Regions from separate parts of the Rhodopseudomonas sp. RCAM05734 genome, predicted to be linked through region 2. Evidence: predicted binding sites of a transcription regulator. Region 2 holds the regulator's gene; each other region holds the start of a gene.
The links. Region 2 encodes PhoB, which activates phosphate uptake and scavenging genes when phosphate is short. Its sites were predicted from a motif close to TGTCATNNANCTGTCAT; they were not measured.

Region 1 (7,417 bases), 3.1 Mb from region 2:
AGTCCGGCCTTTATGCCGATCTCGGCGGGCCCGGCTCGACGCTGGCCGCGCAGATGGCCGCCGAGGATTCCGGCCTGCTGGCCAAGGGCTGGAAGATCGACATCATCTCAGGCGATCACCAGAACAAGCCGGACATCGGCTCCAACATCGCGCGCCAGTGGTTCGACGTCGACAAGGTCGACACCATCGTCGACGTGCCGAATTCCGGCGTGGCGCTGGCCGTCAACACCATCGTCAAGGAAAAGAACGGCGTCTACATCAATTCGGGTGCCGCGACCTCCGACCTGACCAACGCGCAGTGCTCGCCCAACACCGTGCACTGGACCTACGATACCTACATGCTGGCACATTCGACCGGGCAGGCGATGGTCAAGGCCGGCGGCGACAGCTGGTTCTTCCTCACCGCCGACTATGCGTTCGGCGCCGCGCTGGAGCGCGACACCAGCGAAGTCGTCAAGGCCAATGGCGGCAAGATCGTCGGCGGCGTCAAGCACCCGCTCAACACCGCGGACTTCTCGTCGTTCCTGCTGCAGGCGCAGGCGTCCAAGGCCAAGGTCATCGGCCTCGCCAATGCCGGCGGCGACACCACCAACTCGATCAAGCAGGCTGCCGAATTCGGCATCACCAAGGGCGGCCAGAAGCTCGCGGCCTTGCTGCTGTTCATCACCGACGTCAAGGCGATCGGCCTCGAGACGGCGCAGGGCTTGAGCTTCACCGAGACCTTCTACTGGGATCTCAACGACAACACCCGCGCGTTCTCCAAGAAGTTCGCCGCGCGCATGAAGAACGGCGCGCCGCCGTCGATGGTGCAGGCCGGCGTCTATGCCGGACTGATTCATTACTTCAAGGCGCTCGAGGCGCTCGGCAGTAATCCCCATGACGGCGCCAAGGTCGTCGCCAAGATGAAGGAAATGCCGACCGACGATCCGCTGTTCGGCAAGGGCGCGATCCAGCCCAACGGCCGCACCATCCACTCCGCCTATCTGTTCGAAGTGAAGAAGCCTTCGGAGTCGAAGTCGGCGTGGGATTTCTACAAGCTGGTCGGAACTGTTCCCGGCGACCAGGCCTTCACGCCGCTCGACAAGAGCACGTGCCCGCTGCTGAAGAAATAAAACGCGCGGCCCGGCAGCCACGAGCTGCCGGGCCGTTGCTTCTCCAAGGTTAGAGTTGAGAGCACCATGTCGATCAATCTTCAGGCCCTGTTCGCGCAATTGCTGGTCGGGCTCATCAACGGCTCGTTCTACGCGCTGTTGTCACTGGGTCTTGCCGTGATCTTCGGCATGCTCAACATCATCAATTTCGCGCATGGCGCGCTCTACATGATGGGCGCGTTCTGCGCTTATTTCCTGCTCAACGTGATGGGTATCGGCTACTGGCCGGCGCTGATCGTGGCGCCCATCGTGGTCGGCATCTTCGGCATGATCCTCGAACGTACCATGCTGAAATGGATTTCCGGCCTCGACCATCTCTACGGGCTGCTGCTAACCTTCGGCCTCGCGCTGATCATCCAGGGCGTGTTCCAGAACTACTTCGGCTCCTCGGGCCTTCCTTATGCGATCCCCGACATCCTCAAAGGCGGCATGAATCTCGGCTTCATGTTCCTGCCGATCTATCGCGGCTGGGTGGTGGTGTTCTCGCTGATCGTCTGCCTGCTGACCTGGTACCTGATCGAGCGCACCCGGCTTGGCGCAAACCTGCGCGCCGCCACCGAGAACCCGACGCTGGTGCGCGCCTTCGGCATCAACGTGCCCCGCATGATCACGCTGACCTACGGGCTCGGCGTCGGTCTCGCCGCGCTCGCCGGCGTGCTGTCGGCGCCGATCAACCAGGTCCGGCCGCTGATGGGCGCCGACCTGATCATCGTGGTGTTCGCGGTGGTGGTGATCGGCGGCATGGGCTCGATCATGGGCTCCATCATCACCGGTTTTGCACTCGGCATCGTCGAGGGGCTGACCAAGTATTTTTATCCCGAGGCCTCCAACACCGTCGTCTTCGTTCTGATGGTTCTGGTGTTGCTGATCAAGCCATCGGGACTGACGGGACGGGCCGCCTGACATGACCACCATTACTGAAAACGCCATTCCCGAACCGCGCCGCGGCACCAGCGATGCCATGATCGCCTTCGTGATCATGACGGCGCTGCTGCTGGTCGTGCCGCTGACCGGGGTCTATCCGTTCTTCGTCATGCAGGCTCTGTGCTTCGCGCTGCTGGCCTGCGCCTTCAACCTGCTGATCGGCTATGGCGGCTTGCTGTCGTTCGGTCACGCGATGTTTTTGGGCACCGCCGGCTATTTCACCGCACACGCCCTGAAGGTCTGGGGCATGTCGCCGGAACTCGGTATTCTGGTCGGCACATTGGGCGCCGCGGCGCTCGGTGTCATCACCGGCCTCGTCGCCATCCGCCGACAGGGCATCTACTTCGCCATGATCACGCTGGCGCTGTCGCAGCCGTTGTACTTCGTCTATCTGCAGACGCCGTTTACCCACGGCGAGGACGGCATCCAGGGCATTCCCCAGGGCAAGCTGTTCGGCCTCTTCAATCTCGCCAATTCGACCACGCTCTATTACGTGATCCTCGCCGGCTTCCTGCTCGGCTTCCTGGTGATCTACCGCGCCATCAACTCGCCGTTCGGCGAGGTGCTGAAGGCGATCCGCGAGAACGAGCCGCGCGCCATCTCGCTGGGCTACAAGACCGATCAGTACAAGCTGCTGGCCTATATCCTGTCGGGCACGCTGGCGGGCTTTGCCGGTTCGCTGAAGGTGTTCGTGGCGCAGAACGCCTCATTGACCGACGTGCACTGGACCATGTCCGGTGAAATCGTGCTGATGACCCTGGTCGGCGGCCTCGGCACCATCTTCGGGCCGGTGGTCGGCGCCTTCGTAATCATCGCCATGCAGCAATATCTCGCCGGATTCGGCCAGTGGGTGACGGTGATCCAGGGCGTGATCTTCGTGGTCTGCGTGCTGACCTTCCGGCGCGGCGTGATTGGCGAGATCGCGCACTACTTCAAGCGCTCGCTGTAATCAGCAGCGTCCGCGCGCAGCGTCGGCTGGTTCGGCGCCACGCAAGCGCGTTCCTGCCGCGCTGTATGGCGGGGCCGTTCGTTGCACCGTGAAGCGGGGCGCATCGAGGTGCTTCACCGCGGTGCGACTTCCCGACCTTAATTGACCCGCACGGTTGCGAGAAACTTCTCCACCTCGATTTTGAGCCGGTTGCTTTCGCCGGACAGTTGCTGGGCCGAAGCCAGTACCTGCGACGAGGCCACGCCGGTCTCGCTGGCGCCGCGGCTCATTTCCACGATCTTGGCTGTGACTTCGCTGGCGCCCGCCGAGGCGCGCTCGACATTGCGGGCAATGTCGCCGGTGACGAGGTGCTGTTTCTCGACGGCGACCGCGCTGCTGCCGGCGATGTCCGCCAGCCGGTCGATGGTGGTGCCGATCGCCTTGATGGCCGACACCGAAATGTCGGTCGCCGTCTGCATGCCGCCGATCTGCTGCCGAATCTCGCCGGTGGCGGTGGCGGTCTGCGCCGCGAGGGTTTTGACTTCCTGGGCGACCACCGCGAAGCCCCGTCCGGATGCGCCGGCGCGGGCCGCTTCGATGGTCGCATTCAGCGCCAGCAGGTTGGTCTGCCGGGCGATCTTGGCGATGAGATCGACGACGTCGCCGATCTTCACGGCGGCCTCGGAAAGCGCATTGACCTTGGCGTCGGTCTCCTGCGCCTGCCGCACGGCTGCGCCGGCGATCTGCGTGGATTCCGTCATCTGCCGCCCGATCTCGTTGAACGACGAGGACATCTCGCCGGCCGCCGATGCGACCGAATGGACGCTGGAGGAGGCGTCCCGGGAAGCCAGGGTCACGTCATGGGAGAGTTCTTCGGTGACATGCGCGGTGGCCTTCAGCGTCACGGCCGTCGCTTCGAGTTCGGTCGAGGCCGAAGACACCGCGTTGATGATGTCGCCGACCGCGCTCTCGAAGGCGTCCGCGAGCCTATGCGTCTCCGCCTTGCGCCGTTCGTCGGCCATGCGATCCTGCCGGCTTTTCTCCTCAACCTGCTCGGCGGCACGTTCGGCGGCCTTGACCTTGAAGGATTCGACCGCCCGCGCCATCTCGCCGATTTCGTCGTTGCGACCGAGACCGGGCAGCACAAGGTCGAATCGGCCCGAGGCGAGCTGCTGCATGGCTTGCGTCATCCGGGAAATCGACTTCGCGATCCGCTGTCCGAAAATCAGCGCCAGCAATCCGATTCCAAGGATGGCGAATTTGATCGACGAGGACAGCAGGTCGCGTGTTTCGTCGGCATGGCGCGCCGCGGCCTCATAGCGATCAGTCGCGAATTTGCTGAGGATCAGCAAAGGCGGTCGGGTGCGCGCGAAAACGCTGGCAAAGTCCTCGGCTTCCTCATTGAGCGAACTCTGGCTGACCGAGTAGGCCATGAAGGCCTGTTCGTAGGTACGAACCAGCGCTGTCGTTTCCGCTTTCTGCTGTTCGCTCAGGTCTGACGACTTGAGGGCGGTTTCAAACTCGGCAACGCGCTCGCGCAGCCTGTCAAAATACTTGTCGTCGCCGCGCAGCGCGAAGTCCTTCTCGTTGATGCGCATGGCCAGGAACAGCATTGTCAGCCGCGGCTGGTCCAGCTCGGATAATCGCAGCTCCAGCCGGCGTGCGGCCGAGCCCAGCTTGCCCTGCAGCCCGTCCTTGTCGCTGAACCCGATGATCCGCTGCGCGGCAATGATGTTGTGAAAGCGCGTGGCATAGAGGTTCATGCCCGATCGCAGCGCTGAAATCTGCTGCGGCGCGTCGGTCTCCACCGCCTCCACCAGTTTCTCGGTTTCCGCGAGGTGGGACAGGGCCTGCTGCAGCACGTGGTCGTATCGGTCGACGAGTTTTTCAGTTGGTTTGCGGAGAAAATCCGCACCGATCTGTCCGGCTTCCGAATAGTTATCTGACAGGCTTGTGACATGGGAGCGCAGCAACACGCTGCTGTCGGCCTGTCGTTGCGCCTCGGTGCCGAAATGCAGGCCGGCAAGGCAGATCGCGCCTGTCAGGATAACGCCGGTGATGGCGAGCAAGGCGATCTGCAGGCGCAGGCCAATCCTGATGCGCGTGATGGAAAGCAGCCCGGCAAGCGATCGACGATTGTGTAGTGCGAACATTTGCAGTGGTCCTCTGACACCATGTCAGAGGCTTCTAGGCAGCGATTTCTGAATCAATTCGTAAAGGTATCGTGGTCCGCCAAACTGTTTATTTTCATTTTGGCGCGCAGCGTTTTGTGCATGTCACATTGATTGCAAAATGCCATTCGTGGCGTGCCGCGTTTGGCGTGTGTGCGGTCGTGTCCGGGCCAGCTCGCGCGTTCGCGGCAGCGCCGATTGCAGACGCGTTGGTGTCGACCGAGGCGCGGGGGCTGGTCCCGGACCATGTCCGACCCGACGTGCCGCCCGGGATTGTATGCGCCCGGTCATCCACCGTTTGGTGCCACAAAGCGGTGGATGACGCCCGCCAATTGCCCGGCGTGTCTCAAAATGCTTTATGACGCTCATGTGACGGGGTGCCGCCCGAGGCGGCGTCCTGCAGATTTTGACGCGAAATGGATTGATTGATGCTGCGCTGGTTCCGAAGCTTCTTGCCGCGTGAAGAGAGGTTTTTCGACCTGTTCGCCCGCCATTCGGTGACGGTGGTGCAAGGCGCCGAAGCGCTGCTGGGGATGCTGCGTGGCGGCGACGAAACGCCGGTGTTCTGCCAGCGCGTCAACCAGTTCGAGAACGACGCCGACGCCATCACCCGCGAGGTGCTCACCGCGGTGCGCCGCACCTTCATTACCCCGTTCGACCGCGTCGACATCAAGAACCTGATCACGTCGATGGACGATGCCATCGACCAGATGCAGCAGACCGCCAAGGCGGTGATCCTGTTCGAGGTGCGGCAGTTCGAGCCGCCCATGCGCGAGATCGGCACGCTGCTGGTGGAATGCGCCAACCTGGTCGGCCGCGCGCTGCCGCTGATGAAGAACATCGGCGAAAATGTCGGATTGCTGACAGCGATCACCGAAGAACTCGGCAAGCTCGAAGGCCGCGTCGACGACCTGCACGACATCGGCCTCAAGGAGCTGTTTCTCAAGCACCGCGAAGCCAACACCATGGATTTCATCGTCGGCGCCGAGATCTACAAGCATCTCGAGAAGGTCGCCGACCGCTTCGACGACGTGGCGAACGAGATCAACAGCATCGTCATCGAACAGGTCTAGGGCAGGGCTGCACAGTGGATGCCACGCTCGCCCTTCCGGTGCTGATCGGCCTTATCGCCATCGCACTGCTGTTCGACTTCCTCAACGGGTTGCACGACGCCGCCAACTCGATCGCCACCATCGTGTCGACCCGGGTGCTGCGGCCGCAATACGCCGTGCTGTGGGCGGCGTTCTTCAATTTTGTCGCTTTTGCCGTGTTCGGGCTGCACGTCGCCAACACCATCGGCACCGGAATCATCGATCCCCATGTGATCGATGCCTCGGTGATTTTCGGCGCGCTGATGGGCGCCATCGTCTGGAACGTGATCACCTGGGGGCTGGGGATTCCATCGAGTTCCTCGCATGCGCTGATCGGCGGCCTGCTGGGGGCCGGCCTCGCCAAGGCCGGCTTTGCCGCGGCCGAATGGGAAGGCCTGTCGATGGCTTTGCTGGCCATCGTGCTGTCGCCGGTGATCGGCTTCCTGCTGGCGCTGGTGCTGACCGCGATCGTCTCGTGGGCCTCGGTGCGCTCGACGCCGTTCGCGGTGGACCGCGCCTTTCGCATCCTGCAATTCGTCTCGGCCTCGCTGTATTCGCTTGGTCATGGCGGCAACGATGCGCAGAAGACCATGGGCATCATCGCCGTGCTGCTCTATTCGCAGGGCCATCTCGGCAGCGAATTTTCGGTGCCGTTCTGGGTGGTGATGGCCTGCCAGACCGCCATGGCGCTGGGCACGCTGATGGGCGGCTGGCGGATCGTGCGCACCATGGGCCTGCGCATCACCAAGCTGACACCGATGCAGGGATTTTGCGCCGAAACCGGCGGCGCCGCGACTTTGTTCGCGGCCACGTTTCTGGGCGTGCCGGTCTCGACCACCCACACCATCACCGGCGCCATCGTCGGCGTCGGCGCCGCCCGCCGCGTTTCCGCGGTGCGCTGGAACGTGGCCAGCTCCATCGTCTACGCCTGGGTGATCACCATCCCGGCGTCGGCGATCGTCGCGGCGCTGGCCTATTGGGCCGTGCAACTGGTGCATCTGCCGTTTTAGGGCTTTTTGTAGGATGGGTAGAGCGGAGGCGCGAAGCGCCGGAGCGAAACCCATCAACTTCTGCTGATGGGTTTCGCTGCGCTCTACCCATCCTACAATCCAGCGTTCAGCTCACCAGCTTGAGGCCGACGATGCCGGCGAC
Region 2 (7,417 bases):
GGAACGGCTTCTTCGGCGCGAGCTCCGGCGGCGTCGCCACGTTGAGCCTGAACTGGAAGCGCTCCGCCGCGTGCGCCCACGACATCAGCACGTTGTTGTCGTCGCCGGTCCAGGCGATGGTGCGGCCCTTGATCGGCCCGCGATGCTCCTCGAAGGTCATGACGTCGGCCATCACCTGGCAGGGGTGCGACTTCCGGGTCAGGCCGTTGATCACCGGCACGGTGGCAAATTCGGCCAACTCAAGCAGCGAGTCATGGCTGAGGATGCGGATCATGATGATGTCGACGAAGCGCGACAGCACGCGCGCGGTGTCGGCGATGGTCTCGCCGCGGCCGAGCTGCATTTCCGCGCCGGTCAGCATCACCACCTCGCCGCCGAGCTGACGCATGCCGACCTCGAACGACACACGGGTGCGGGTCGAGGGCTTCTCGAAGATCATCGCCAGGGTCTTGTTCTCGAGCGGCCGGTCACGCTTGTCGCTGCTCTTCAGCTTCGCCTTGATGGCAACGCTGGCATCGAGAATCTTTCGCAGTTCCGTGGTGGGCACCTCGTTGAGGTCGAGGAAATGCCGCAGCGCTTTGGTCATGACGCGGCTCCCTGCTGCTGCGCGGCAGACGGTGACAGCGCGACACAGGCGGTCTCGAGGCGCTGGATGGCCTCCTCGATTTCAGCCTCGTTGACGATCAGCGGCGGCAGGAAGCGCACCACGTTTTCGCCGGCGCCGACCGTCAGCAGTTTTGCGTCACGCAAAGCTGCCACCAGATCGCCCGACGGCACCACCGCCTTGAGGCCGATGAGCAGGCCTTCGCCGCGCACTTCGGAAATCACCGAGGGGAAGCTATCGACCGCCGACGCCAGCTTCTGCTTGAACAGCAGCGACATCCGGTTGACATGATCGAAGAAGCCCGGCTTCAGCATCACGTCCATCACCGCATTGGCCGCAGCCACCGCCAGCGGATTGCCGCCGAAGGTGGAGCCGTGTGAGCCCGGTGCCATGCCGGCCGCAGCTTCCGCGGTGGCCAGGCAGGCGCCGATCGGAAAGCCGCCGCCGAGCGCCTTGGCCAGCGACATGATGTCCGGCGTGACGCCAAATCGCTGATGGGCGAACAGCGACCCGGTGCGGCCCATGCCGGTCTGCACCTCGTCGAAGATCAGCAGGATGCCGCTCTCGTCGCAAAGCTCGCGCAATGCCCGGACGAACGCATGCGACGGCGCGCGGACGCCACCTTCGCCTTGCAGCGGCTCGATCAGGATGGCGGCGGTGTTGGGACCGACGGCCTTCTTGACGGCCTCGATGTCGCCGAACGGCATCTGGTCGAAACCCTCGAGCGGCTTGCCGTAGCCTTCGAGATATTTTGCAGCGCCGGTGGCGGCGAGCGTTCCGAGGGTACGGCCGTGGAACGCGCCTTCAAACGTGATGATGCGGGTTCGCTCGGGCTGGCCCTTGGAGAAATGATAGTGGCGCGCCATCTTGATCGCGCATTCCATCGCCTCGGCGCCGGAATTGGCGAAGAACACGTAGTCGGAAAAGCTCTCTTCGCACAGACGCGCGGCGAGACGCTCGCCGTCCGGGCTCTTGAACAGGTTCGACATGTGCCAGAGCTTGGTGGCCTGCTCCTGCAGGGCGGCGACCAGATGCGGATGGCAGTGACCGAGCGAATTCACCGCGACGCCGCTGGTGAAGTCGAGATAGCGCTCGCCGTTGATCGCGGTCAGCCAGACGCCCTCGCCCGAGGTGAAGGCGAGATCCGCCCTGGCAAATACCGGCAGCAAATGAGACGTGCTTGCGCTCTTGGTCATAACCAATCCGATCGGAACTTCGGGTGACTGGGCGAACGCGCCTGTGCGAGATCGGACAACCTACCCCGGAAACGAAACGTGCCGCCTTTCCAGGCGGCACGTGGGCATTATTCTATGGTGACGGCGGTGGCTGTCAACCTCGGCGCACCGCGGAAACCCCGTAGTATTCCGGTGACGGCCCCGACGATCGAGGCAACTATTGGAGTCCGGGTGCGTTTCCCTGATGACAGAATCGCACAAAAAACCGATTTCTCTGTTTTGCAAGCACAAGGATGTGGACGCGCGATGCCTGACTCTTGCGCCAGAGTCACGGCATATTGTAGCTTCTGATCTATCGGGTACGACATATCGTGCGCGATTGTGTTCCACTACGGTCCAGTGTTCGGCGTAAACGTCCGGTCGCAATTTTTGCGCCCGGCGAGCGCTAAGGGATTCGGACTGCAGGGATTTTTGTGACGCTGGAGTCGCTGCGCTGCCTGACATCGGCCGGCGCGACACGAAGGGAAGAGTGCGATGACGGTAATAACCTGGACCGACGATCGCGTCGAGCAACTGAAGAAGCTCTGGGAAGGCGGCCTGTCGGCCAGCCAGATCGCCGCAGAGCTCGGCAATGTGACGCGCAACGCGGTTATCGGCAAAGTCCACCGCCTCGGCCTGTCCGGCCGTGCCAAGAGCCCGACCTCGGCGGCGCCGCGTCCGCGCAAGGCGCGTCCGGCCCAGCACATGATGCGGGTTACGCGTCCGGTGGCCCGCGGCAACACCGCGCTGGCCCACGCCTTCGAAGTCGAAGTCGAGCCGGATCCGGTCACCTATGACAATGTGGTGCCGATGGCGCAGCGGCTGAGCCTGCTGCAGCTCAACGAGGCGACCTGCCACTGGCCGATCGGCGATCCCAGCAATCCGGAATTCTACTTCTGCGGCGGCAAGGCCCTGCAGAGCCTGCCCTATTGCGCGCACCACTCGCGCATCGCCTACCAGCCGGCAAGCGACCGCCGTCGGCAGGCACCGAAGCCGATCAGGTAGTCTGGTTTCCCGGACGCGGTGCGGCATCCTTTATGCCGCTCCGCAGATCCGGGATCCCGATTTCTTCTTTCCAGCAAACAACCGGGACCCCGGATCTGCGGCGCACCACGCCGCTCACGCGGCGCAGTGCACCGCGTCCGGGGAACACCGAAAATCTCCGAAGAAACTACTCCGCCGCCTTGTCGAAGCGGTCATCCAGCGCGTAGCCGGCGCCGCGGACGGTGCGGATCGGGTCCTGCTCGCCGCCGGGATTGAGCAGCTTGCGCAAGCGGCCGATGTGAACGTCCACGGTGCGCTCGTCGATGTAGATATCGCGCCCCCAGACGCTGTCGAGCAACTGCTCGCGGCTGAACACCCGGCCGGGATGCTCCAGAAAGAATTCGAGCAGCCGGTATTCGGTCGGACCGAGATCGATCGGTCGGCCGGAACGCGCGACGCGGCGCTTGTCGCGGTCGAGTTCGATGTCGCCGAACGCCAGCACGGTGGCAAGGCGCTCGGGCGATGCACGGCGCAACAGCCCCTTCACCCGCGCCAGCAGCTCCGGCACCGAGAACGGCTTGACGATGTAGTCGTCGGCGCCGGTGGCGAGACCGCGAACGCGTTCGCTCTCTTCGCCGCGCGCGGTGAGCATGATGATCGGCAACGCCTTGGTCTCGGGCCGCGCCCGCAGCCTTCGGCACAGCTCGATGCCGGACAGGCCGGGCAGCATCCAGTCCAGCACCACCAGGTCGGGCACGCTTTCCTTCAGCCTCGTATCGGCGTCATCGCCGCGCGCCACCGTCTCGACGTCATAGCCTTCGGCGTCGAGGTTGTAACGCAGCAGCGTGGTCAGCGCTTCTTCGTCCTCAACCACCAGAATGCGTGCGTTCATATGCGGTGTACCTTACGTATTGCCGGGAGCAGTGGCGAAGTTGGTCATGTCGCCCTTGGGGCGCTTATCGAGGATCTGCTGGCCCTCGATCATGTAGAACACGGTCTCGGCGATATTGGTGGCGTGATCGCCGATCCGCTCGATGTTTTTGGCGCAGAACATCAGATGGATGCAGAACGAGATGTTGCGCGGGTCTTCCATCATGTAGGTCAGCAGCTCGCGGAACAGCGAGGTGCAGATCGCGTCGATCTCCTCGTCGCCCTTCCACACCGCCATTGCTGCGGGCAGATCGTGCGCGGCATAGGCGTCGAGCACGGCCTTGACCTGCGACTGCACCAGATTGGTCATGTGCTCGAGGCCGCGGATCAGCTTCAGCGGATGGAAATCGCTGTCGAGCGCGTTGACGCGCTTGCCGATGTTCTTGGCGAGGTCGCCGATGCGCTCGACGTCGGTGGCGACGCGCATCGCACCGACGATCTCGCGCAGGTCGACCGCCATCGGCTGGCGCCGGGCAATGGTCAGCACCGCGCGCTCCTCGATGTCGCGCTGCATCTGGTCGATTTCCTGATCGGCGGCGACCACGCGCAAGCCGAGTTCGACGTCGCGCCGGACCAGCGCGTCGACGGAATCGGTGATCTGGCGCTCCGCCAGTCCGCCCATCTCGGCGACGAGCCGGGTCAGTTCCTGCAGGTCGCCGTCGAATGCCTTCGTCGTATGTTCAAAAGCCATAATCAATCCTCTCGCGCGATGCGCGTCAGCCGAAACGGCCAGTGATGTAATCCTGGGTGCGACGATCGGTCGGCGACGTAAAGATCTTGTTCGTGGGACCGAACTCGATCAGCTCGCCGAGATACATGAAGGCCGTGGAGTCGGAGACGCGCGCGGCCTGCTGCATGTTGTGCGTGACGATGGCGATGGTGTACTCGTCCTTCATCTCGTCGATCAGCTCCTCGATCTTCGCCGTCGAGATCGGATCCAGCGCCGAACACGGCTCGTCGAAGAGGATCACTTCCGGCCGCACCGCGATGGTGCGGGCGATGCACAGGCGCTGCTGCTGGCCGCCGGACAGGCTGAGCCCGGAGGCGTTGAGCTTGTCCTTGACCTCGTTCCACAGCGCGCCGCCGCGCAGCGCCTTCTCGACCCGGCCGTCCATCTCCGACTTGGAGATCTTCTCGTACAGGCGCACGCCGAAGGCGATGTTCTCGTAGATGGTCATCGGGAACGGGGTCGGCTTCTGGAACACCATGCCGACCCGGGCGCGCAGCAGATTGAGGTCGAGCTTGGGGTCGAGCACGTTCTGGCTGTCGAGCATGACCTGGCCCTCGGCGCGCTGGCCGGGGTAGAGGTCGTACATGCGGTTGAAGATGCGCAGCAGGGTCGACTTGCCGCAGCCCGACGGGCCGATGAAGGCCGTGACCTTGTTGGCGATCAGGTTGAGGTTGATATGCTTCAGCGCGTGATGCTCGCCGTAATAGAAATTGAGGTCGCGCACGCTGACCTTGGGCCGCTCGTCGCCCTGCACCGCCGAGGGCGGCACTGCAACGCCGGGAACGCTGGTGGAAATCGAAAGCTCACTCATTTGGTTGTCCTCTCGGCGCCGAGAATGCGTGCACCAATGTTCAGGGCAAGTACGGTCAAGGTAATGATCAGGGCGCCGCTCCAGGCGAGCTGCTTCCAGTATTCGTAGGGGCTTTGCACGAAGTTGTTGATGGTCACAGGCAGGTTGGCCATGGTCTTGGTGAGATCCAGGCTGAAGAACTGGTTGCTCAGCGCGGTGAACAGCAGCGGTGCCGTTTCGCCGGCGACGCGGGCCGTCGCCAGCAGTACGCCGGTGATGAGGCCGGCGCGGGCCGCACGATAGGCGATGCGGCGGATCACCAGCGAGCGCGGCAGGCCGAGCGCCGAGGCCGCCTCGCGCAGTGGGTTGGGCACCAGGCCGAGCATGTCCTCGGTGGTGCGCACCACCACGGGGATGACGATCACCGCCAGCGCCAGCGCACCGGCGAAGGCCGAGAAGCCGCCCATCGGCACCACCACCGCGCCATAGACGAACAGGCCGATGATGATCGACGGCGCCGACAGCAGGATGTCGTTGATGAAGCGGATCACGTCGGTGAGCCGGTCGTTCTTGCCGTATTCGGCGAGATAGGTGCCGGCCAGCAGGCCGAGCGGCGCGCCGATGCCGACGCCGATCACCGTCATGATGATCGAGCCGACGATGGCGTTGAGCAGGCCGCCTTCCGTCGAGCCGGGCGGCGGCGTGTTCTGGGTGAAGATCTGCACGCTGATGCCGGCGAGGCCGTTGGTGAACAGCGTGAACAGGATCATCGCCAGCCAGCTGACGCCGAACAGGGCGGCGGCGAAGCACAGCGTACGGATCGTCATGTCGATCCGCCGGCGGTGGGCGTAAATCGGGTTCATGTTAGTTGCCCGCCTTCTTCTCAAGCCGCATCAGCATCAGGCGCGCGCCCGACAGCACGAAGAACGTCAGCACGAACAGCAGCAGGCCAAGCAGGATCAGGCCTGACTGATGCAACCCGTCGCTTTCGGCGAATTCGCTGGCGATCGCCGCCGAAATAGTAGTGCCGGGCCCGAACACCGAACCGGAGATCTTGAACGAGTTGCCGATGATGAAGGTCACCGCCATGGTCTCGCCGAGGGCGCGGCCGAGCGCCAGCATAACGCCGCCGATCACGCCGACGCGGGTGTAGGGGATGACGACGTTGCGGACGACTTCCCAGGTGGTGCAGCCGACGCCGTAGGCGGCCTCCTTGAGCACCGGCGGCACGGTCTTGAACACGTCCACCGAAATCGAGGTGATGAACGGAAGCACCATGATGGCGAGGATCAAAGCGGCGTTGAACAGGCTGAGATAGGACGGCGGACCGGCGAAAATGGTGCCGAGGACCGGCACGCCTTCGAACGTGTTGATCATGAAGGGTTGCACGTGGTTGGCCAGGAACGGGCCGAGCACGAAGAAGCCCCACATGCCGTAGATGATCGAGGGAATGCCGGCGAGCAGCTCGACGGCCATGCCGATCGGGCGGCGCAGCCACTGCGGGCACAGCTCGGTGAGGAAGATCGCGATGCCGAGGCCGACCGGGATGGCAATCGCCATGGCAATGACCGAGGTGATCAGCGTGCCGTAGATCGGGCCAAGCGCGCCGAGCACCGGCGGATCGGCGGACGGCGCCCAGCGCGCGGTCCACAGGAAGGCAAAGCCGTATTCCTTCATCGCCGGCCAGGCGCCGGCAATGAGCGACAGGATGATGCCGCCGAGGATCAGCAGCACCGACATCGCGCAGGCCCGCGTCGCCCAGTAGAAGGCGACATCGCCAAACTTGAAGGCGCTCAGGGCCTTGGCGCGGTCGTAAGGTCCAGCAGCTTCCATCGATGAACTCTGAACAGCCATATCTGCCACGCCATTCCCCTGTCTGTTGTTACGCCAGTCTAACTGTCATTCCGGGATGCGACAGCCGGCGAAGCCGGATGGCGCAGGCCCCAGCCACCCCGATTGGAGTGGCGGGGAAGCCCGAAATGTTCTGAGCATCTTGAGGTTCCGGGGTCGCTCGCAGTAATCTGCTCGCGCCCCGGAACGTCGAGTTCAGCTCAGCTCTTGATATCAGCCGACCAGGTCTTCTCGATCAGCTTGACCACGGGCTCGGGCATCGGGATGTAGTCGAGCTCTTCGGCCATCTTGTCGCCCTTCTCGAACGCCCACTT
Region 3 (7,417 bases), 560 kb from region 2:
TGGAGCCCGACTGGGTATGCGGCGTCTCCATTGGAGCTATCAATTCTGCGATCATCGCAGGCAACCCGCCGGCCCTGCGCCTCGAAAGGCTGCAGACGTTCTGGGAACGCATCACGGCGCGAAAGGTCTGGCACTACACGCCGGACGGCGACATCTACCGCAAGGCGCGCAACATGGCGAGTTCGTTCATGACGACGACGCTGGGGCAGCCTGGCTTCTTCAAGCCGCATGAGGTCGGTCCGTGGCTCAGCCCCGCGGGCGCAAAGTCCGCGACCAGCTACTACGATACCGGACCGCTGCGTGAGACGTTGCTCGAGCTCGTCGACTTCGATCTCATCAACTCGCGTAAAGTTCATTTCGCCGTCGGCGCGGTGAATGTGCTCAGCGGCAATTTCCTCTACTTCGACAACAAGAACGAGGTGATCGGGCCCGAACATGTGATGGCCAGCGGCGCATTGCCGCCTGCCTTGCCGATGGTAAAGATCGGCACCGATCATTTCTGGGATGGCGGAATCGTCTCCAACACGCCGCTGCAGCATTTGCTGGACCAGGATGACAAACTGAACTCCCTGGTATTCCAGGTCGACCTGTTCAGCGCACGCGGCATGCTCCCGCGCGATATCCAGGAGGTTCTGGCACGGCACAAGGACATCGTCTATTCATCCCGCACCCGGCACAATACCGACGTCTACAAGCAGATGAACAATCTGAAGGCCGATCTCTACAAGGCGCTGCAAAAAATTCCGGACGGCCAGCTCAGCGCGCATGAGCGCGATTTGCGCGACCGATTGGCAGACCTCCCGGAAATCACCATCCTGCAAATCATCTATCAGCAGAAGGCCTATGAGAACGACTCCAAGGATCATGAATTCTCGGCGACCTCGATGCGCGAGCACTGGCAAAGCGGCCTGGACGATACCCGCCGGACGCTGAAGCGACGCGACTGGCTCGAATTGCCCGAACAAGGCATGGGCATCGTAGTGCACGATGTTCATCGCGAACGCGACTACTGACCCGCTAAAGCAGAAGGGCGCCGCAATGCGGCGCCCCCTGACTATGCAGCGCGTTAGAATCCGAAAAACTTGGCGCGCAATGCGTCTTCGTATTTTTCCTTGGCAGCCAGCACGGCATTGCGCGTCTCGTCTTCCTCGAAATGCGCCTTCTCCCACAGATCGATCTCGGTCACGGAATGATTCCCCGATGCCAGCGCTTCCTCGCGCCGGATCGCGGCGATCCATGCCTCCACCGAGGCCTTGTACGATGCCTGCAGCTCATCCAATTCCGTATGTTCGCCGTCCATTTCAGTCCCCTTCTTGCCACACCATAGTATTTTCGACGATCAATACCGCCCGAAAACGAAGGAACGAAGACACGGCCGAGACGGCCGCGCCAAAGCGGTCAGGTTCGCTGCTCAGTAGCGGTCAGCGACGTACATATCCGGCGGAATCGGACCGCGATGGTAGTCCGGATTGTGAATGCGCGCCGGCAGCAGCACCGGGTCGTGCGGCACGTCGTTATAGGGAATCTGCTCGAGCAAGTGCGCGATGCAATTCAGCCGCGCCTTTTTCTTGTCGACGGCCTGGACGATATGCCAGGGCGCTTCCGCGATATGGCAACGCTCGAGCATCGCTTCCTTCGCCTTGGTGTACTGCTCCCAGCGGCTGCGTGCCTCGACGTCCATCGGGCTCAGCTTCCACTGTTTCAACGGATCGTGGATGCGCATGGTAAAACGCAGATGCTGTTCCTCGTCGGTGATGGAAAACCAGTACTTGATCAGCACGATCCCCGATCGCACCAGCATGCGCTCGAACTCCGGCACCGACCGGAAGAATTCCTCGACATCGCTCTCGGTGCAGAATCCCATCACGCGCTCAACGCCGGCGCGATTGTACCAGTCTGCGGTCGAACAGTACGATCTCGCCACCGGCCGGCAGATGCGACACATATCGCTGGAAATACCACTGTGTACGCTCTCGCTCGTTTGGCGCGGGCAGCGCAGCGACGCGACAGACCCGCGGATTCAGCCGCTGGGTGATGCGCTTGATAACGCCGCCCTTGCCGGCAGAGTCGCGCCCCTCGAAAATCACCACGACCTTCAACTTGTTAAGCTGCACCCAGCTCTGCAATTTGACCAACTCGCCCTGCAGGCGGAACAGCTCCTTGAAATAGACCCGCCTGTCGACCGTCTCCTTCGCGCTGTGCCCCGAGAACTCGTTGGTCAGCAGATCGAGCCGATCATCGTCGATCTCAAGCTCCAGCTCTTCATCGAAGCTATCGCGCATCTCCTCGTGAATTCGCTGCTGCATTTCAAAATCGGCGTCGATGGATTTGTCGGTCATGGATGGCTCCGGGTGGCAGTCCGCAAGCGGACCGCTGAATCGGTCCGTGGGCACGCGATGAGAAAATCTGGACAAGCAGGCGCCCGCTTCGACATGAATGAGAGACCGGAGTGCGGTCCGGTCTCTCTTCCATCGTCGGCCCGGTTCGTCGAAGGCAATCGACGAACCGGGAAGGGCCTCAGAACAGGCGCGAGAACAGCACGTACAATGCACCCGACAGGATGATCGCCGCCGGCAGCGTCAGCACCCAGGCCGCCAGCATGTTGCGGATGGTGGCCATCTGCAGGCCCGAGCCGTTGGCCGCCATGGTGCCGGCGACGCCGGAAGACAGCACATGGGTGGTCGAGACCGGCAGGCCGAACACGTCGGCGGCGCCGATGGTGGCCGCGGCCACCAGTTCCGCCGAGGCGCCCTGCGCGTAGGTCAGATGCGACTTGCCGATCTTCTCGCCGACGGTAACGACGATCCGCTTCCAGCCGATCATGGTGCCCAGCCCAAGTGCGATGGCCACCGCGATCTTCACCCAGGTCGGGATAAACTTCGTCGCGGAGTCGAGCGAGCCCTTGTAGGTGTTCAGCACGCCGACGTCATCCTTGCTGAGGTCGTTTTCCTTGTCCTTCATCAGGAAGCGGATCGCTTCTGACGCGAGGTACATGTCGTTGCGGGTATTGCCGACGGATTCGGCTGGCACCTTGTCAAGCGTGCCGTAGGTATGGACCTGGTTGCCGATATCGATCACCAGCACGGCCAGCGACGGGTAGGTGCCCTCGACGATCTTGTGCTGCGAGACGTACTGCGTCACCGCCGGGCGGGGATCGCCGATGATGCTGTGGCCGGCGCCCTTGGCGGCGACGACCTTGGCGGCGGCAATCGAGTTGACCTGGAACTGCTGCACCTGGGATTCCGGCAACGCGCGGTTCAGCGCGTAGGCGGTCGGCACGGTGCCGATCAGAACCAGCATGATCAGACCCATGCCCTTCTGGCCGTCGTTGGAGCCGTGCGCGAAGCTGACGCCGGTGCAGGTCAGGATCAACAACCCGCGGATCCAGAGCGGCGGCGTCTTGTTGCCTTCCGGCGCAGCGTAGAGCGCGGGATTGCGGACGATCATCTTCAGCAGCAACAGCAGGCCGGCGGCGCAGGCGAAGCCGACCAGCGGTGACAGCAGCAGCGCGTAGCCGATCTCGGTGGCCTTGCCCCAGTCCACGCCGGAGGTGCCGTCACGACCGCGCAGCAATGCGTTGGCGACGCCGACGCCGATGATCGAGCCGATCAGGGTGTGCGAGCTGGAGGCCGGCAGGCCGAAATACCAGGTCGCAAGGTTCCAGATGATCGCGGCGATCAGCAGCGCGAACACCATGGCGAAACCGGCGGAGCTGCCGACCTGCAGGATCAATTCCACCGGCAGCAGCGCGACGATGCCGAAGGCGACGGCGCCGGTCGAGAACAGCACGCCGAGGAAATTGAAGAGGCCCGACCACATCACGGCGAATTCGGCCGGCAGCGAGTGGGTGTAGATCACCGTGGCCACCGCATTGGCGGTGTCATGGAAACCATTGACGAATTCGAAGCCGAGCGCGATCAGCAGCGCCACGAACAGCAACAGGTAGGGCAGATAGGAGGTGACCCGGGTACCGGTCGCCTGCACGTCGACATAGATGCTGTAGGCGACAAACAGCGCGCCCGCGGCCAGGATGCCGAAGAACAGGATCATGGTGAAGGGATTGAACCCCTTGTCGAGATTGGGCCGCGATGCCGGCTCTATAAGCCCGCCGTTGTCGCCTGTTTGGTTGATCGTGAAATCGGTCATTGATAACGCCCCTGCCGGTTAATAGGCGTTAATCTGTGCCCGACTGTCTTGAAGCTGGGATGACAGCCGCGACAATTCGACAACAAGAGCGAGGCGGGGAGCATATTGCCGACCTTCCGCGCCGGTTCCCCAGCGCGCGTCAGGCTGCCGGAAAGGCCAGGAAGGTTTCAATCGAGGCCGCATGAGCGAGAAGATTCGAACGGCGCCGATACGAATGCGCTGATGGCAGTCATTTGAAAAAGCGGCGAAGCGCATTCTGCGCTCTATTCCTATTTCGGCGATAGGCGCGATCCCCTGCATCGCCGCACTGGCGCGAAACGAAAGATAGTCGGCGAGATCGAAGAAGTGGCCGGCCGCTCGATAGGTCGACGGCAGGTGCCGCTTCAGCCACAGGGATGGCTTCGGACCACGGAGCGATATCGCGAGAAAGCCGCGACGACGAGGGCGGAACTGTGGAGCGGGCAAAGCCCGCGGGGCATGAAAAAACCCGCCAGAGGCGGGTCAAGACATTCAATTCAATACAAAGGTTGGTTGCGGGGATAGGATTTGAACCTATGACCTTCAGGTTATGAGACGGATGGCGGAACGTCCAACCTATTGAGATTACTAATGCTATTCCATTCAAAAATATTTTCGTGCTAGTTCGCGTGCTAAATCAGTGACTTAAGCACCCCCATTTGTGGCAAAAGTCTCACGTTTAGGCAGCCTATCTTGACGAGCCGCCCATCTGGGAGCGAGGGTTCGTTATCGCTCGCCGCCGAGCTCTTCAGGGCCGGGCCTGCATCCAACGCTCGGAGTGCGTGCTCAACCCCAGCCATTCCCACACTGGCCGAGCGGTTTAAGATTGGGCGTCTTTGCTCACTCAGAGTTAGCAAACCACCCATTTCCTAAACCAGCCACCCTCGCCCTAGGGTTGTTGCCTCCAATACACATCCCTCTGGCGCGCACAGTGGCATCCCTTGAAAATCCCGTTGCCAACCGGCAATGGAACCGGCAAACTAACCGGCAATCCCAAGAGCCTTAGTTATTATAAGTCATTGATATATATAAATTAGAACCGGCAACGAAAGCGGCAAAAGTGACCACTTCAAGCACAATGGAGCCTCTCTTCCCTGAAGAGAGTAAACGCCTATCCGACCTCGCCACCGATCTGGTTGCCAAGAGCAATGCCCTGGCAGGCCGCCTTCACCCCGTGATGCAGGAGGGCATCGGCGACCTCGTCCGCTCAATGAACTGCTATTACAGCAACCTCATCGAGGGGCACCATACCCACCCCATCGATATCGATCGCGCCTTGGCTGGTGACTACAGCGCCGAACCCGAAAAACGTAACCTCCAGCTCGAAGCTCGGGCGCACATCGACGTACAGAAAAAGATCGATGGGGGTCTAGCGCCCCAGCCTTCGACCTCGGTTGAGTTCATCCGTTGGGTACACAAGGAATTCTGCCAGCAATTGCCGGAAGAGTTGCTCGTCGTTTCAGATCCAAAAACCGACCGACAAGAGAAGGTCGTCCCGGGTGACCTAAGGCACATCCTTGTCCAGGTTGGCCGTCACATCCCCCCTGCCCCGGAGGATTTGTCCCCACTGCTTGAGCGCTTCGCCACGGCCTACGGCAACCAAAAGCTCCCCAAGATCCAGCGGATCATCGGCGTGGCAGCCTCGCACCACCGCCTGCTATGGATTCACCCGTTCGCGGATGGCAACGGTCGGGTGGCACGCCTCTATTCGCATGCATTCCTCAAAGAGCTGGGCATCGGCTCAAGCCTCTGGTCCGTGTCTCGGGGACTTGCCCGTGCCGTCGATAACTACAAGGCGGCCCTGCAAGCCGCCGACGAGCCACGTCGCGGCGACCTCGACGGGCGCGGCAACCTGACACAATCCGGCCTCGTCGAATTCTGCACGTTCTTCCTGTCTAGCTGCATCGACCAGGTGAGTTTCATGGAATCGCTGTTTGAACCCGCCGAACTTCAGCGGCGCATGGAAATCTGGTGCGAGGAAGAGACCCGGGCCGACCGTCTGCCGAAGGGTAGCTGGCCGCTGTTGCGCGAAGCCGTCCTGGCTGGTGAGTTCTCACGCGGCAGGGCTCCCGACCTCACTGGCTACCAGGAACGCCAAGCTAGAACAGTCCTCAATACGCTCATTGAAAAAGGCTTCCTGGTCTCGCCAACATCGCGGTCGGCAGTCCGGCTGGGTTTCCCGCTTACCGTAGTCGATAGATGGTTTCCTCGCTTGTACACCGGACCAGCAATTACGACGTAACAGAGCTTCGATGGAAACCGTGGACCCAGCATCATCCCCCGGCGAACCAACGCTGCCCACTATCCGTTTTGCTGTGTTTGAGGGCGCGGAGAGCAACAGTCGTCCCCTCGCAACCATTACAATTTCAAAAAATGCGGATAGCGGATGGTCCGTGCAGTGCGCCGCTCAATCCGATGCCGTCGCCTCACGAATCAAACCCATCCTTGATGAGTTTGGTGCCAATCGACACGGTGCACTTGGACAAAGCGCTCACCCCGCAACACCCTCGGATGACTTTGGACCACTTGCAGATCTTTTGAGATTTCACGGCTTCCGCGTTGAGGAGCTGCCTGCAAGTGATTTCCAGGTGAACATTCAGCTAGACCTGAACACCGGCAGTATGGTCGGGACACAGAATGCAATGCACGCGTTCACTTCCCCCGATAGCCCATTGGGGCGAAAAATCGTTGATGCCATTGCGCAGAGTTTTGCAAAAGGAAGCGACGACCTAGCTATCGAGGTCGATGCCCTGCTAGACAAAAATGAAATTAATGAAGCCGTAGAGGCGATCAAGCGGGGGGCCGATAAAGCCGCGTTCTCGCTTCCGCCCACGAAAAAGTTGCTTAGCTCACTTGTTCGCCTGGACGTCTCTGCCCTCTCCAACGCCGACAGACGCATGATTCGGGATGCACGATTGACCGTTGCGCAGCGCCTTGGCCAACACGAGATTGCCGGTAAAGATGCGGATGCCCTCCTTATTGAGGACCCGGCGACACTGACCACCGAGCAGATCGCATCCCTTAGAACGATCATTGCCATAGCTGCCATTAAACGGGGTAACCGGGAAACCGGCCTGTCGACCCTCTACGACCTGGTGAAAGATCCAAATGAACTAGGTCCTGAGAGCCGTGCCTGGGCATGGCGCAACATCTCTATGGTGCTGGATCCGAAAGACCCGGGGCTCCGCCGCGCAAATCAGCTCTCCGCAGATGCGTTCCTGGAGGCTGGTAACAAACACGAAGCCGGGAAGAG
Region 4 (7,417 bases), 1.1 Mb from region 2:
TGATCAGCTGCGCCGCGGTCTTGATGCCGATGCCGGGCACGCCGGGGACGTTGTCGACGCTGTCGCCGGCCAGCGCCTGCACCTCGACCACCTTGTTCGGCGGCACGCCGAATTTCTCGATCACCTCGGGGATGCCCAGCCGGCGGTCCTTCATGGTGTCGTACATGGTGACGCAGTCGGTGACGAGCTGCATCAGGTCCTTGTCCGACGACACGATGGTGGCGGTGGCGCCGCGTTCGCAGGCCTCGCGCACATAGGTGGCGATCAGGTCGTCGGCCTCGAAGCCGCCCTGTTCGATGCTCGGCAGGTCGAAAGCGCGCACGGCGTCGCGGATCAGCGCGAATTGCGGGATCAGGTCGTCGGGCGCCGGCGGCCGGTGCGCCTTGTATTCCGGATACAGCTTGTTGCGGAACGTGACTTCCGACTTGTCGAAAATGACCGCCAGATGGGTCGGCCGGTTGTCCGGCGGCATGTCGCGCAGCAGCTTCCACAGCATGTTGCAGAAGCCCAGCACGGCATTGACCTGCAGCCCGTCGGACTTGCGGTTGAGCGGCGGCAGCGCGTGGTAGGCGCGGAAAATATAGCCTGAGCCGTCGACCAGGAAGACATGGTCGCCCTTGCCGGGAATGCTGGCGGGGGTCGAGGCGGTGGCGGCGGTCTGTTCTGATGTTTTCGGCATGGCCGCAATTTAGAGATTCCTGGCGCGGAATGACACCCCCACTCAGTTGTCATCGCCCGCTTTCGCGGGCGATGACAACTGAGTGGGGTGCGAGGTCGCTTGCATCCGACCCGGTTCCGTGAGCCCTTGCGGCCAGCTCCGAGCCAAGGAATTCCGATGCCACCACAAATCGACGTGCTGATGGAAAAATTGCGGGCCGTCGAGGCCGAGATCGAGGTCGAGCTGACCAAGCGCCGGGAGGCGCTGCGCTACCGGATCGAGAACAGCAAGATCGTGTTCGCTGACGATGTGCTGGCGGTTCAGCGCGCCATCAAGGTCAACCTGGCGCGCTACATCCGCAATGCCAACCCCTTGGTGGTGCTGACCGCGCCGGTGATCTATTCGCTGATCATCCCGTTCGTGGTGCTGGACCTGTTCGTGATGGCCTACCAGGCGATCTGCTTTCCGGTCTACAAGATATCGAAGGTGCGGCGCCGCGATTACCTGGTGTTCGACCGCCACCATCTGGCCTATCTCAACATCCTCGAAAAAATCAATTGCGCCTATTGCTCCTATGGCAACGGCGTCCTTGCCTTTGCACGCGAGGTGGCCGCGCGTACCGAGGTGTACTGGTGTCCGATCAAACATGCCCGCCGCGTGCTCGGTCCCCACCCGTATTACCAGGGCTTTGCCGATTTCGGCGACGCCGAAGCCTTCCGCGCCAAGATCGACGGCATGAAGATCGACGGCGGAAAGCCGAACCTGCCATGACCCAGGGGCGTCATCGTCCGGCCGTTGATCGGTTTGCTGCGCTGGCCTAATGCGCGCCCTTGCCAAGGAAAATCTGGTAGAAGCTTGTGGCGATTTCGATCGCGATGAGGATCACGACGATGAGTTCCAGTCGAAGCGAGCGTCGGGTGTCGATGATATCAGCCAATGTCTCTGCCGTCTCGGCAATGACCGCGACCTTTCGATCGAGCGTTTCGACCCGCTCCTTCAACTCGTACTCGTCTTCCAGCCGGGCATAGAGCCGCTCCAGATCGGGGCGATCCCACAACGCGTCGGGCTTCTCCGCCACCGCAACGCGACCGGATACCCGGTGCTGCACCAGCAAGGCGTTGCCGATCAGTTTCAGGATCTCGGTTCGATTGCGGCGGGTTCGTCCGCGGGTGGCCAGTTCGGCGGCAAAGGGTTCGATAATGCCGAAGACCTTGGTCACCTCGCGCTCGTCGCTGGCCAGCGCAACGCTCTTGGCCAGCACGTCTGCGACGATCAGGATTCGCGGCGACGACATGTCGCCAAGTTTGATCGGGCCGCCTGCGGCGATCTGGTCGTCTGCGCCGCCGGCGATCTCGACGGTCGTGCTTTCTTCCTCTGCCTGTCCGATCCGGCCCAGGATCCGGCCAGCGACGGAATCGAGAAAGGCAGCCTCTTCTGCGGCGGTCAGGCCCACCAGAACCGCAACGCCATAGCGGAAGAGAATCGCCGCGCCGCGCGCCCCGGCACGAACGGCAAGGGGATTCGCTGAAATGATATCGCCCTCGTAGCCCGACGTGTTGATCCGGTCGCCAAGGTGGAGGGCGTGAACCGAGATGCGGCCTGTGAGTTCTGAATCGATCATGCCAGGGAGCCTGTCATCAAAGTCTATCGCAAATACCGGGGATACGGCATTTCAGATTCGACCGCCGGAGATCGTGCCGGGCCCACTGCGCAGGTCACCGTCCGAACAGCGGCACGGGCGGAGGTGTCGTGGAGCCGGTGGCAAGCGAGCGCTGGACCATGATCGTATCGGCCCAGCGGCCGTGTCGATAGGCAATGCCCGGCAGCAATCCTACCCTGGCGAAGCCGAACTTGTCGTGCAGCCCGAGCGAGGCGGTGTTGTCGGCATCGATGTAACCGATCATCTGCCGGAAGCCCGCCGCGGCGCAGACGTCGATCAGCTCCCGCATCAGGCGTTGCCCGATGCCGTGGCCGACATGCTCGTCATGGATATAGATCGAGTGCTTGACGGTGAAGCGATAGGCCGGTCGCTTGCGGAACAGCACCACATAGGCATAGCCGACGACTTCGCCGCCCCGCGTCGCCACCAGATGCGGGAAGCGGCGGCTCTTCAGGTTCTTGCGGCGGTCGCGCAGGTCGTCGGGCTGCGGCGTCTCGCCGTCGCTCACGCCTTCGTCGATGCCTTGGCGGATATGGCGACGGTAGATCGCCAGCATGGCCTCGACATCCGTGTCGCGGGACGGCCGCACGACAATCGGGGGACTGTTTTCGCTGGGTATTGTGGTGTCCATACGCGCTTCGCTATTCGCTGGCGACGTAAGTGTAAAGACGGATGCGGCCGTTCGCCTCTACCTTGCGGTAAATGCCCTGGATTTCCACGTCGAAGCCGGGGAACGTATTGAACGACGTCTCGAACATCTTGAGATAGTCGATCATCGGCTGCGCCCGCGCGCTGAGGCGCTCGCCCGGCACGATCGTCGCGATGCCCGGCGGGTAGACCACGAAAGGCGTGGTCGCGATGCGGCCGGCGATCTCGTCGATCGGCAGGTAGTCGACATCGTTACGCACCAGCACGCGCGCAGCGTCATGCGGCGACATCGCGATTTCCGGCAGATGCTCGGAGGCGAATTGCCTGGCCTGCAGCACGCTGACATCGGCATTGCGGAAGAAGCTGTGCATCTCCCCGCACAGGTCGCGCAGCCGGACGCCGGCGTAGCGCGCCGGCCGGCGCCGCGCGAATTCGGGGATGGCCTCTTCCAGCAGCGCGTTGTCGTCGTGCAGTTTTTTGAAGGCGACAAGGCCCGATATCAGCGTGCCGGCCTTGCTGGCCTCGACGCCCGGCGTCAGCAGGAACAGCAGCGAGTTGAGGTCGTTCTTTTCCGGGACGATACGGTTTTCGCGCAAGAACTGCGCCACCACCGGCGCGGGGATGCCGTGTTCGGCGTAACCGCCGGTGGCGCGATCGAAACCTGGGGTCAGCAGCGTCAGCTTGTTCGGATCGGTCATAGCGAAGCCGGCCGCCATGCCCGGGAAGCCGTGCCAGGCGGCATCCGGCGCCAGTTGCCAATAGGACGGGTTGGTCGCCAGCTGGTCGGTGCTGACGCTCTCCCACGGCACATCATGCACGCCGCCTTCGTGGGCCGCGTCGGGTATAGCGACGCGCTCGGGCACGAAGGGTTCGAAGAACCAGCGCCGCTCGGGGCGCGCCTCCTTCTCCTCGAACTCGCGGCGGACGGCGCGGATCTTCTTGCGCAGTTCGATGCCCAGACGGATCGTGTCGTCCCACAGCACTTCGCCCGAGCGGCCCTTCATCATCTGCGCGCCGACGTCGAGCGAGGCGAACAGCGGATAAAAGGGAGACGTCGAGGCGTGCTGCATGAAGCTCTCGTTGAAGCGGCGATGCTCCACCCGGCGCTTCTGACCGCGGATGTGGCGGTCCTTCATGTGGATCTGCGACGCCTGCGAAAAGCTCGCGAGCTGCTTGTGGGTCGACTGGGTGGCGATGATGCCCGGCGAGTCCGGGCCGAGATCGCCGAGGCCCATGGCGAAGCGGCCGGCATAGAGCGGGTGGAACTTCATGAAGCCCGCCCAGGCCTCGTCGAACAGGATGTAATCGCAGAGATGGCCGATGCGCTTGATGATCATCTCGGCGCTGTAGATGGTGCCGTCATACGTGCATTGTTCGATCACCGCCACGCGGAACGGGCGCGGACGTTTCCAGGCATCCTTGTCGGTCACCAGCGGATTGACGCGGATGCGCTCGCGCAGGGCCTCCTCTTCAAAGGCCTCCCAGTTCATCGGGCCGATCAGCCCCCAGGGATTGCGCACGGTGGGCACATAGATCGGCACGCCGCCGCAGATCATCAGCGCGCCATGCAGGGCGGCCTTGTGGTTGTTGCGATCGAACAGCACCAGATCGCCGTCGGTCACCAGGGCGGACAGGGCCACCTTGTTGGAGGTCGAGGTCCCGTTGAGCACGAAATAGGTCTTTTCCGCGCCGAAGATTTTTGCGGCCTCTTTCTGCGCCTGCAGCGCGGGGCCTTCATGGGTCAGGAGGTCGCCGAGATCGAGCACCGAGTTGTCGAGGTCGTCGCGGAACACGGCTTCGCCGAGATGCTCCATGAACACCCGTCCGATCGGGCTGCGGCTGTAGAACACGCCGCCGTTGTGGCCGGGGCAGGTCCATAGCTGGTTGCCTTCCTCGGCATAGTCGACCAGCGCGCCGAAGAACGGCGTCTTCAGCGTCTCGGCATACTGCTTCATGCGGCTGATGAGGTTCTTGGCGATGAACGGCGGCGTCTCCTCCGACAGGAAGATATAGCCGTCGATGAAGTCGAGCACCTCGACCGGCACGTCCTCGAACCGCTTGCGGCGAATCAGCAGGATGATGGGGAAGTCGAGGCCGCGTCGCCGCATCAGGTTGATCAGCGCCGCCGTCTTGCCTTCCAGGCCCTTCTTGCCCCAATCGACCACCATGCACCCGATCGCGGCGTCGGTCTGCACCGCGATGGCGGCGTCCTCCAGCTTGCGGGCTTTGACCACCTCGAAGCCGGATCGCTCGATCTCGTCGACGATCTGGTTCAGGCGGACGCCCTCGAGATCGTCCGCGTCGAAGGTCGGCATCGCGAACAGGAAATTGAAGCGTTTGAAATAGTCCATGTGTCCACCGAATGTGTCCGAGGCGATCTGTCTCGCTGGGTTACATGACGAATAGGTGACTAAGCCAGCCCGCAGGCCTCTATCCGCCGGAAAAGATGTTTGGGAACTGTCGGCGCCGCATTATGGCAGCCTCAGGCTGTATGCAAGCCGAACATGTCTCCGCGATGGCGTGGCAGCGGGGCAAGCTGAAGGGGGGCCGTCCGGCCCTGCTGGAGCCGGCCGGCGTTTTGGCGCTGCCGTCAGGTCACCGGCCTGTCGCAAATCCTTCGGCTGCCGGTCAACTGCCATGGGCATGCTCCGCCGCGATTCGACGGGGTGCCATGGTCGCAACGATATCCAGCTATGCAAGGCCGACACGACGCCAGTTCCTGTCGCGTTCGGCCTCATCGGCCGCGCTGGCCGGGATCGGCTGCATCGCCGCGCCGTTTCTCAGCCGCGCGGCGGACCGCCCCAACATCAGTTGCGGCCTGCAGTCCGGCGACGTCTCGAGCGACAAGGCCGTGGTCTGGGCGCGCGCCGACCGCGCCGCGTGCATGCAGGTCGACTACGCCACCACCGAGAGCTTCCACAATATCCTCGGCTCGCGCCGGGTCGATGCACTGCCCGAGAGCGATTTCACCGCCAAGCTGCTGCTCGACGGGTTGCCGCCCGGCCAGGACATTTTCTATCGCGTGCGATTCGACGACATCGCGGACGGTCGTTTCGCCGGCGAAACGCAGGTCGGGCATTTCAGGACCGCGCCTGCCGTGATGCGGTCGATCTCGTTCGTGTGGTCGGGCGATACGGTGGGGCAGGGCTGGGGCATCGATCCCGCCCGCGGCGGCCTGCGCAGCTACCGCACCATGCTGGACAACCGGCCGGACTTCTTCATCCATTCCGGCGATCACATCTATGCGGATTGCCCGATCGAGGCCGAACTGAAGCTGCCGGACGGCGGCATCTGGCGGAATATTGTGACGGAGGAAAAATCCGTCGTGGCCCATAGCCTCGCGCAGTTCCGCGGCAACTACAAATACAACCTGCTCGACGACAACCTGCGTGCCTTCAACGCGCAGATTCCGATCCTCGCGCAATGGGACGACCACGAGGTCACCAACGACTGGTCGCCGATCGGATCGGTCGACGAGAGCGGCTACGACGAGCACGGCGTCTCGCGACTGGTGTCACGCGCGCGTCAGGCCTTCCACGAATTCATCCCGATGCGAGGGCAGCCGGAGCAGGGCGGTCGGGTCTATCGCAAGGTCGAATACGGCCCGCTGCTCGACGTGTTTCTGCTCGACATGCGCTCCTATCGCGACTCCACCTGGAACAAGGGCGACGAGCGGGATCCGGCCTTCATCCTCGGTCCGGTGCAACTGGCGTGGCTGAAGCGCGAACTGGCGGCGTCGAATGCAACGTGGAAAGTGATCGCCGCGGACCTGCCGATCGGGCTGATCAGCCTCGACGCCATCGCGCTCGGCGACGGGCCGCCGTCACGGCGCGAGCACGAGATCGCGGATCTCCTGTCGTTCATCAAACACGCCGGTGTCGTGAACACCGTCTGGCTGACCGCGGACATGCACTACACCGCCGCGCATTACTACGATCCGAACCGCGCGGTCTTCCAGGACTTCGCGCCGTTCTGGGAATTCGTCTCCGGGCCGCTGCACGCCGGAACCTGGGCTCCCGGCGAGCTCGACAATACGTTCGGGCCCGAAGTGAGATACGAAAAGGGCTGCAGCGCGACCCAGGGCGAGAACCTGGCGCCCTGCTTCGGGCTGCAGTTCTTCGGCCATGTCAGCATCGACGGCGGCACCGAAGCGATGACAGTCACGCTGAAAGACGTCGATGGCCGCGCGCTGTGGTCGGTGCAGATTCCGCCGAAGCCGGACGCCAGGACTGGCCCGGTGCTGTCGCAGCACTTCTAGAGCGGAGTGAATCCGCATAGCCGTCGCTTGGGGCGGCTATCTGTTTCGCGCAATGGGCGTGTCGCCACGCGCCCGATCCTCATTGCAGAAATTGCCTGAACCGCCGCAGCGAAAAAAAGAACAGGATGCCGCCGATGCCGAACAGCGCGGCGAGCTGTGGCCACACCACGTCGAGGCCTGCGCCGCGGAACAG

Region 1: ACUXVA_RS19285 (DUF47 domain-containing protein) is a predicted target of PhoB. The motif match lies at 5,533-5,549, and genes of this name have one in related genera.
Region 3: ACUXVA_RS02065 (inorganic phosphate transporter) is a predicted target of PhoB. The motif match lies at 4,195-4,211, and genes of this name have one in related genera.
Region 4: ACUXVA_RS09730 (Orn/Lys/Arg family decarboxylase) is a predicted target of PhoB. The motif match lies at 5,362-5,378, and genes of this name have one in related genera.

What each region holds. Positions count from the first base shown of each region.
Region 1 covers NZ_CP199742.1:4,087,601-4,095,017, forward strand. The annotation lists gene ACUXVA_RS19265 (ABC transporter substrate-binding protein) at 1-1,112, shown strand, start outside; gene ACUXVA_RS19270 (branched-chain amino acid ABC transporter permease) at 1,179-2,054, shown strand; gene ACUXVA_RS19275 (branched-chain amino acid ABC transporter permease) at 2,056-3,024, shown strand; gene ACUXVA_RS19280 (methyl-accepting chemotaxis protein) at 3,162-5,156, opposite strand; gene ACUXVA_RS19285 (DUF47 domain-containing protein) at 5,603-6,247, shown strand; gene ACUXVA_RS19290 (inorganic phosphate transporter) at 6,262-7,275, shown strand; gene sugE (quaternary ammonium compound efflux SMR transporter SugE) at 7,382-7,417, opposite strand, start outside.
Region 2 covers NZ_CP199742.1:950,419-957,835, forward strand. The annotation lists gene argF (ornithine carbamoyltransferase) at 1-586, opposite strand, end outside; gene ACUXVA_RS04675 (aspartate aminotransferase family protein) at 583-1,800, opposite strand; gene ACUXVA_RS04680 (GcrA family cell cycle regulator) at 2,314-2,823, shown strand; gene phoB (phosphate regulon transcriptional regulator PhoB) at 2,990-3,694, opposite strand; gene phoU (phosphate signaling complex protein PhoU) at 3,707-4,423, opposite strand; gene pstB (phosphate ABC transporter ATP-binding protein PstB) at 4,449-5,273, opposite strand; gene pstA (phosphate ABC transporter permease PstA) at 5,270-6,115, opposite strand; gene pstC (phosphate ABC transporter permease subunit PstC) at 6,117-7,115, opposite strand; gene pstS (phosphate ABC transporter substrate-binding protein PstS) at 7,304-7,417, opposite strand, start outside.
Region 3 covers NZ_CP199742.1:391,775-399,191, forward strand. The annotation lists gene ACUXVA_RS02050 (patatin-like phospholipase family protein) at 1-1,013, shown strand, start outside; gene ACUXVA_RS02055 (hypothetical protein) at 1,067-1,300, opposite strand; partial or broken gene ppk2 (polyphosphate kinase 2) at 1,412-2,339, opposite strand; gene ACUXVA_RS02065 (inorganic phosphate transporter) at 2,518-4,146, opposite strand; gene ACUXVA_RS02070 (Fic family protein) at 5,225-6,406, shown strand; gene ACUXVA_RS02075 (hypothetical protein) at 6,417-7,417, shown strand, end outside.
Region 4 covers NZ_CP199742.1:2,039,823-2,047,239, forward strand. The annotation lists gene polA (DNA polymerase I) at 1-679, opposite strand, end outside; gene ACUXVA_RS09715 (hypothetical protein) at 836-1,429, shown strand; gene ACUXVA_RS09720 (RMD1 family protein) at 1,476-2,279, opposite strand; gene ACUXVA_RS09725 (GNAT family N-acetyltransferase) at 2,374-2,949, opposite strand; gene ACUXVA_RS09730 (Orn/Lys/Arg family decarboxylase) at 2,960-5,317, opposite strand; gene ACUXVA_RS09735 (alkaline phosphatase D family protein) at 5,638-7,224, shown strand; gene ACUXVA_RS09740 (ABC transporter permease) at 7,304-7,417, opposite strand, start outside.